One region of the Streptomyces sp. NA04227 genome, then DNA from elsewhere that is predicted to be linked to it. Evidence: riboswitches for the same ligand, from Rfam matches in the RefSeq annotation. Region 1 holds a riboswitch; each other region holds the start of a gene.

Region 1 (2,310 bases):
GTTGGGTCCGCCCAGGTAGCGGAACAGCGGCAGGTCGCTGGCCTCGGAGGCGGCGTGGGCCACGGCGAGCGAGACGCCGAGGATGGCGTTGGCGCCGAGCGAGGACTTGTCCGGGGTGGCGTCCAGGTCGAACATGGCCTGGTCGATCAGGCGCTGCTCGGTGGCGTCGTAGCCGACGAGCTCCGGGCCGATCTGCTCGATGACCGCGAGGACGGCCTTCTCGACACCCTTGCCGTTGTAGCGGCTGGCGTCCTGGTCGCGGAGCTCCAGGGCCTCGAAGGCGCCGGTGGAGGCGCCGGACGGGACGGCCGCACGGCCGGTGCTGCCGTCGTCGAGGCCGACCTCGACCTCGACGGTGGGGTTGCCTCGGGAGTCCAGGATTTCCCGGGCTACGACGACGTCGATGGACGGCACGAGCATCTCCTTCTGGGATGTGACGTGGGACTGCGGGACGGCCCCTCGGTGGAGGCTGCCCACGCGGCAAGAGCCTAGCCGCAGTGACCCCGGGCGAGGTTCGACGGCCCACACACCGGGACGAAATGGGGGACAAAGGCGGCTGAATGCGGGTGAAGCCGGTGAGTGGTGGGTGAACTCGGCTTTCCTGTGCGGGTGCGGAGTGCGTACGACGCGGGGCACACCCCGGCCGCAAAAGAGCCCCGCCCCGGCGCGTACGGGGGAGAACGCGCGGGGCGGGGCGGTCTGCGAGAGCGGTGACGGTCCGGGCGGACCCAGGGGGGTGAAGCCGCCCGGTCCGGACGGGGTCGCCCTCGCGGGCAGGGTCAGCTCAGGTGGAGCCGCTGACCCGGGTAGATGAGGTCGGCCTCGTCGACGATGTCGTCGTTCAGCTTGAACAGCTTCTGCCAGCCGCCCTTGACCTTGTGCTCGGACGCGATCTCGCTGAGGGTGTCGCCCTTGACGACCTTGTACTCGCCGTCACCCTTGGCGACCTTCTTGCCGGTCGGGGTCTTGACGGTCTCCTGCTTCGCCGGGGCCTTGCGGTCCTCGGTGCGCGAGGAACGCTCCTCGGCGGGCTTGGTCTCCTGCTGCGGGGCGGGCTCGGCGGTGCCGCCACCCTGGTACGGGGTGTTGGACAGGCCCACACCGCAGGACGGCCAGGCGCCCTTGCCCTGGCCCGCGAGGACCTTCTCGGCGACGGCTATCTGCTGCTCCTTGGTGGCCAGGTCGGCGCGCGAGGCGTACTGCGTACCGCCGTAACCGGCCCAGGTGGAGCTGCTGAACTGCAGGCCGCCGTAGTAGCCGTTGCCCGTGTTGATGGACCAGTTGCCGCCGGACTCGCACTGGGCGACCTTGTCCCACTCGGAGGCGGTGGCGGCGGAGGCCGAGCCGGTGGCGACCAGCGGGGCGGCGACCGCGGCGCCGGCGACACCGGCGAGCGTGACGACGCGGGCGGTGCGGTTGAAGAAGGTCGGGCGACGGTGCTTGCCCTTGCCGGAAAGCAGCATGGAGTGATCCCCTCACCGACGCCTGCGAGGTGAGCTGTCGGGTTCGGGCCGATGGGGTGCCCCCGACTCGGACGAGCCGGTGACGAATTTGCCCGGCCGCACGCTTCAGCTGTGCGACTTCACCCCTAGCCGGTTCCCGCGGGCGGGCAGCAGCTCGCTGCCCGGCCGGCACGGGCCCCGGCGCAAACCTTGGGTCCCCCGCTCCTGCCAACGGCGCTTGACGCGACGACTGTTCCCGGCGGACGTCGGCAGGATTCGGCGTGACGACCACAGGGGCCCGCTGTGGCGAGCGGTCACGACCGTAAACATGCGATCGTCGGTTTTCCAAAGACGATCAGGGCTTCTGAGACCCATCTCTCAGTTTCACCAAAACGGACATCAAGGCACTAACTAGCCTTTGCGTGCGTCCGATTCGGACCCAAGAGACAGCGTCTGACCGGGGAGAATGAGGTCCGGATCGCCGCCGACCGTCTGCCGGTTCAGCGCGTACAACTCCGGCCAGCCGCCCTCGATGTCATGTGCACCCGCGATGGCCCAGAGATTGTCCCCGGCCCGGACGGTGTACGAACCCTCCGCACCCGCAGGCGCATCACCCGGGCGCGAGTGACGGCCGGAGCCCCTGCCGGGGTGCTCATCAGGGGTGTCGTCGGGAGCCGGGTCGCCGCGGTGACGGCCGGTGGGGTCTTCGGAGGGGGGGTCGGACGGAGTGTCCGAGGGGGTGCCGGACGGGCTGTCCGGCGGGGTGCCCGAAGGGGCGTCCGAAGGGGCGTCCGAAGGGGCGTCCGAAGGGGCGTCCGAAGGGGCGGGCTTCGGGTTTGAAGTCTCGCCGGTTTCGGGGGAGTTGTTG
Region 2 (2,310 bases), 1.6 Mb from region 1:
GGCCCCGACCCCGGCCCCGGCCCCTCCGCCGACGCACCACGCCGCGCCCAACTGGCCACCGCGACAACGGCATTGGTGACCCCGGGCGCCGTGGGGCACCGCAACGACAACGGCACCCCACGGCGTGAGTACGCCATGAGGTGCCGTGTGCCGTGTACGTGTGCTTCGGCGCATCCGCCGCAGCGGGTGTCTCAGGGGTTGAGTCCCTTGGACTGGAGCCAGCCCAGCGGGTCGATGCCGGTGCCGCCCGGGGTGTGGACCTCGACGTGCAGGTGCGGGCCGGAGGAGTTGCCGGTCGAGCCGACGCGGCCGATGACGTCGCCGGTGGTGACCTGCTGGCCGACGCTGACGCTCATCGAGGACTGGTGGCAGTACCAGATCTCGGTGCCGTCCTCGAGTTCCAGGACCGTGCGGTAGCCGTAGGCGCCGGACCAGCCGGCCTCCTTGACGGTGCCGGAGTGCACGGCCTTGACCGGGGTGCCGGTCGGGGCGGCGAAGTCGAGGCCGGTGTGGTAGCCGGAGGACCACATCGAACCGGCGTCGCCGAAGTGCGAGGTGAGGGTGTACGAGGAGGTCGGCAGCGAGTAGCTGCGGGCCAGCTTGGCCAGGCGCTCGGCCTCGGCCTTGCGGCGGGCCTCCTCCTCGGCCGCCTTCTTGGCGGCCTCGGCCTTGGCGTCGGCTTCCGCCTTCGCCTTGCTCTGCTGCTCGGCCGCCTCCTCGGCGGCCTTCTTCGCCGCGGCCTGCTCGGCGGCCTGCTGCGCGGCGCTCGCGGCGGCGTCCTCCTGCTGCTCGGCCTGCTGGAGGATGCGGTTGCGGAGGTTCTCACCGGCCTCGGGCGAGACGCCACGGGCAGCGGTGCTCAGCGGGGCCGCGGCGGCCGGGTCGGCGGCCGCTTCCTCGGAGCCGGAGACCAGCGAGCCCACGCCGGGCAGGGACTTGGCCTCGGGCAGGGAGTCGGTGACCTTCGCGACGTCCGGGACGGATATCTGCACCGCGGGCTTGCCGCCCTGTGCGGTCGCGATGCCGCCCGCGCCCACGGCGGCGATGACACCGACACCGAGGACCGTGGAGCTGCGCGCGAGGCCGCCCCGCTGCTTGATGACGCGGTGTCTGCCGCGTACCGGGCGGACGGACTCGGCGGTGGGATTCCACTCCCCGGCTTGCGGGAGGGGCTCCTCGAAGCCGTAGTCCTCGTCACTGGGCAAGTAACCGGTGCGGGTGGCAGGGCCGTTGGACGCCACGGAGGCGTGCTCCTTTCCTTCCTTCTCGCCTACCGGGTTAGCTGACGGGTTCGGAGCAGGAAGGTCTCCTACCGTCGCCCCTCGAAGGAAAGGCGACCGATTCACCCCAAAAAGGTGGTTCCCCGGCTCCCTTGCGGGATTAGGCGCATGAGCACGGAGCCGACCCTTGTGACGGCTGTGACGACCGCGCTGCGTTATCGAACGTTAATAGACCCGGACCCCGTATTCCAAGAGTTCCCCGTGATCCTTGACGTCGGCGCAAGAAATTTTGCGGACATAAGGGTGCCGCATGGGGCGAGTTGGACGCGATTTTCGCCAACTTCCCAAACCCACAATCTCCTGACGGTGTGTCAGTTGTTATTCAGTGGCATCGCCCACTCACCGAAAGTCACTCCGCGTCCCCGCCACGGAGTCGTCGGCCCCTGTGTCGTCGGGCGGCGCCGTGACCGGGCGCCGCACCGCGAGCAGCGCCATGTCGTCCGTCGCGCCGCCGTCGGTGTGCCGGACCACTTCCTTCACCAGAGTGGCCAGCAGCACGCCCGGCGCCGGGAACACCCGCCCCTCCAGACGGGACACCGGGTCGTAGAAGACGCCGTCCGCGTTGCGTGCTTCAAGGAGTCCGTCGGTGTGGAAGAGCAGGGTGGCGCCGAGCGGGAAGTCGATCTCCTGGACACGGTCGGCGCCCGCGCCGCCGAGCTCGGCCAGGCCGATCGGCAGCGCGGCCCGGTCCGCCGTGAGGACGCGCAGCCCGCCGTCGCCGTCGAGCAGCAGCGGCCCGGGGTGCCCCCGGTTGAGCAGCCGTACCACCCGGCCCTCGTGCACGATCTCGGCGAGCACGGCGGTGGTGAAGTCCTCGAAGCCGTCGATGCCGCTGCGCAGTGCGGCCTCCCGGGCCAGGGCGTGTTCCAGGCGGCGGGCCACCGCCTCCAGGGTGACCTCCTGTTCGGCGGCCTCCCGGAAGGTGCCGATGAGCACGGCCACGGTCGCCACCGCGCCCATGCCCTTGCCGCGCACATCGCCGACGATCATCCGTACGCCGTAGGGGGTGTCCTGCACCGCGTACAGGTCG
Region 3 (2,310 bases), 3.7 Mb from region 1:
GCGAGCGTCTCGTGGAACCAGCCGCCCAGTGAGCGCAGATCCTCGCTGTGCCCTCGTACGGACCGCTCCTGCCCCAGCCTGACCAGGCCCCGCAGCACCTTGAGATGGGATTCCGTGCGGCGCTGGGCGGCGCGGGCTGCGGCGAGCGGTTCCAGGGCGGTACGGATGTCGAGCAGGTCGGCGGCCTCCTGCTCGGTCGGCTCGGCGACACAGGCCCCGGCGTGCCTGCGGGTGAGCACGAAGCCCTCGGCCTCCAGGGTGCGCAGGGCCTCGCGCACCGGCACCCGGGAGACCCCGTAACGCCGGGCGAGGACTTCTTCCGTGAGGCGCCCGCCCCGCTCGTGGACCCCCGAGACGATGTCGTCCCGGATCGCCGTGCACACCGAATGCGCGGGAATGCGCATGACCGGACCTCCGCATTGATCCGCGCGAAACACTCTGCTTTGTCGCGCGCGCCGCTCACCGGCACGCGTTAGACGACTCTATTGCAGTGTGACTTGATTTCCGACGGCGAAGGGGAATCCGGGGATATTTTTTGGACAACACAAAAGCCCTCGGCGGGCAGGCCGAGGGCTTTCGTGGCATTTCGCACCGAGGTGCGCTCCCGGCCGGGAGCGGCGCCTCAGAGATTCACGCCGTGGGAGCGCAGATAGGCGACGGGGTCGATGTCCGAGCCGTAGTCCTCACCGGTGCGCGCCTCGAAGTGCAGGTGCGGCCCGGTGGTGTTGCCGGTCGCACCGGCGAGTCCGATCTGCTGACCGGGCGTCACCGACTGCCCCACCGCGACCCCGATCGAGGACAGGTGGCCGTACTGCGTGTACGTCCCGTCGTGCATCCGGATCACCACCTCGTTGCCGTAGGCGCCGCCCCAGCCCGTGCTGACGACGGTGCCGCGGCCGACGGCCCGGACCGAGGTGCCGGAGGCGGCGTGGAAGTCGACGCCGGTGTGGCTGCCGGAGGACCACATGCCACCACCGGCGCCGTACGAGGTGGAGACGTACGAGCCCTCGACGGGCAGGACGAAGGCGTTGAGGCGGCGGCGCTCCGCGGCACGTGCCGCGCGCTCCTTGGCAGCCCGCTCGGCGCGTGCCTTGCGCTTGGCCTCCTCGGCGCGGCGCTCGGCCAGTTCGGCGGCCTTCTTCTTGGCGGCCTCGGCAGCGGCGGCGGCCTCCTGGGCCTCGGCCTGAGCCTCGATCCGCTCGGCGAGAGAGGTGCCGACCCGGTCGATGGCTATCGCCCCGGCCAGTCCACTCTGCTCGACGGACTCCTCGGCGGCCCCGGCGGGTGCCGCGAGACCGCCGAGCACCCCGGCGGTGGTGAGTGCGGCGACACCGGCCGCGGTGGCGGACGTCCTGGTGAGGCGGCTCGGTCTGCGGTGTCTCCCGCGGGCACGGGTGATCGCCATGGGTGTGGCTGGTCCCTTCCTTCCCTCTCGCCTACCGGGTTAGCTGACGGGTTCGGAGCAGGAAGTCTCCTACGGACGCCCGCGAGGGCGGCCGATTCACCCCAGGAACTGAACTCCCGGACCGCGAAGGGCCCTTGGAGGCGGGTCCCCGGCTCCCCCGGCTCGCGCCTTCGGGGGACTCGGCGATGACTGTCCGGTGCCGCGGATGCGGCGCGCACATGACGAACAGCCGGAAGGACGCTAAGCGGGAGAGGTGGTGCGACCAAACCGATTCGGTCTTTTGTCGCCCATCACACAGGACATAGCGGTGCGTTCACCAGAAACCAGACAGCGAACGGCCCCGGTGGCGGTGCCGACACCGGGGCCGTTCGCTGCCGGCCCACGGACCGGCGACCGGTCCTACTGGCCGGTGACCACCGTCACTTCACCGATGCCGAGCGCACGCACCGGCTCCTCGATCTCGGCCGCGTCGCCCACCAGGACAGTGACGAGCCGGTCGACCGGGAAGGCGTTGACCACGGCCGCGGTCGACTCCACGGTGCCCGTCGCGGCGAGCTGCTGGTAGAGCTGCCCCTGGAAGTCGTCGGGCAGTTCCTGCTCCACCTGGTCGGCGAGCGTCCCGGCGACGGCGCCCGCCGTCTCGTACTTCAGCGGGGCGACACCGACCAGGTTCTGTACGGCCACATCGCGCTCCGCGTCGGTGAGACCGTCCGCCGCGAGGGTGCGCAGCACCTTCCAGAGGTCCTCCAGGGCGGGGCCGGTGGAGGCGGTGTCCACGGAACCGGAGATGGCGAGCATCGCCGCACCCGAGCCGTCCTGCGCGGAGCGCAGCACCTGGCTGAAGGCACGCACGCCGTAGGTGTAGCCCTTCTCCTCCCGCAGCACCCGGTCCAGCCGGGAGGTCA

The links. Region 1 has a riboswitch for cyclic di-AMP ahead of HUT18_RS12030 (transglycosylase family protein). Riboswitches for the same ligand answer to the same signal wherever they lie in the genome.
Positions count from the first base shown of each region.
Region 2: linked by a shared signal. The riboswitch ahead of HUT18_RS18770 (M23 family metallopeptidase) and the one ahead of HUT18_RS12030 (transglycosylase family protein) in region 1 are both predicted to bind cyclic di-AMP.
Region 3: linked by a shared signal. The riboswitch ahead of HUT18_RS27805 (M23 family metallopeptidase) and the one ahead of HUT18_RS12030 (transglycosylase family protein) in region 1 are both predicted to bind cyclic di-AMP.

Region 1 is NZ_CP054918.1:2,824,336-2,826,645, forward strand. It holds gene eno (phosphopyruvate hydratase) at 1-414, opposite strand, end outside; gene HUT18_RS12030 (transglycosylase family protein) at 780-1,463, opposite strand; cyclic di-AMP (ydaO/yuaA leader) riboswitch at 1,468-1,689, opposite strand; gene HUT18_RS12035 (transglycosylase family protein) at 1,854-2,310, opposite strand, start outside.
Region 2 is NZ_CP054918.1:4,401,935-4,404,244, reverse strand. It holds gene HUT18_RS18775 (PrsW family glutamic-type intramembrane protease) at 1-79, shown strand, start outside; gene HUT18_RS18770 (M23 family metallopeptidase) at 192-1,241, opposite strand; cyclic di-AMP (ydaO/yuaA leader) riboswitch at 1,253-1,397, opposite strand; gene HUT18_RS18765 (PP2C family protein-serine/threonine phosphatase) at 1,620-2,310, opposite strand, start outside.
Region 3 is NZ_CP054918.1:6,553,645-6,555,954, reverse strand. It holds gene HUT18_RS27810 (GntR family transcriptional regulator) at 1-404, opposite strand, end outside; gene HUT18_RS27805 (M23 family metallopeptidase) at 623-1,405, opposite strand; cyclic di-AMP (ydaO/yuaA leader) riboswitch at 1,419-1,600, opposite strand; gene HUT18_RS27800 (pitrilysin family protein) at 1,805-2,310, opposite strand, start outside.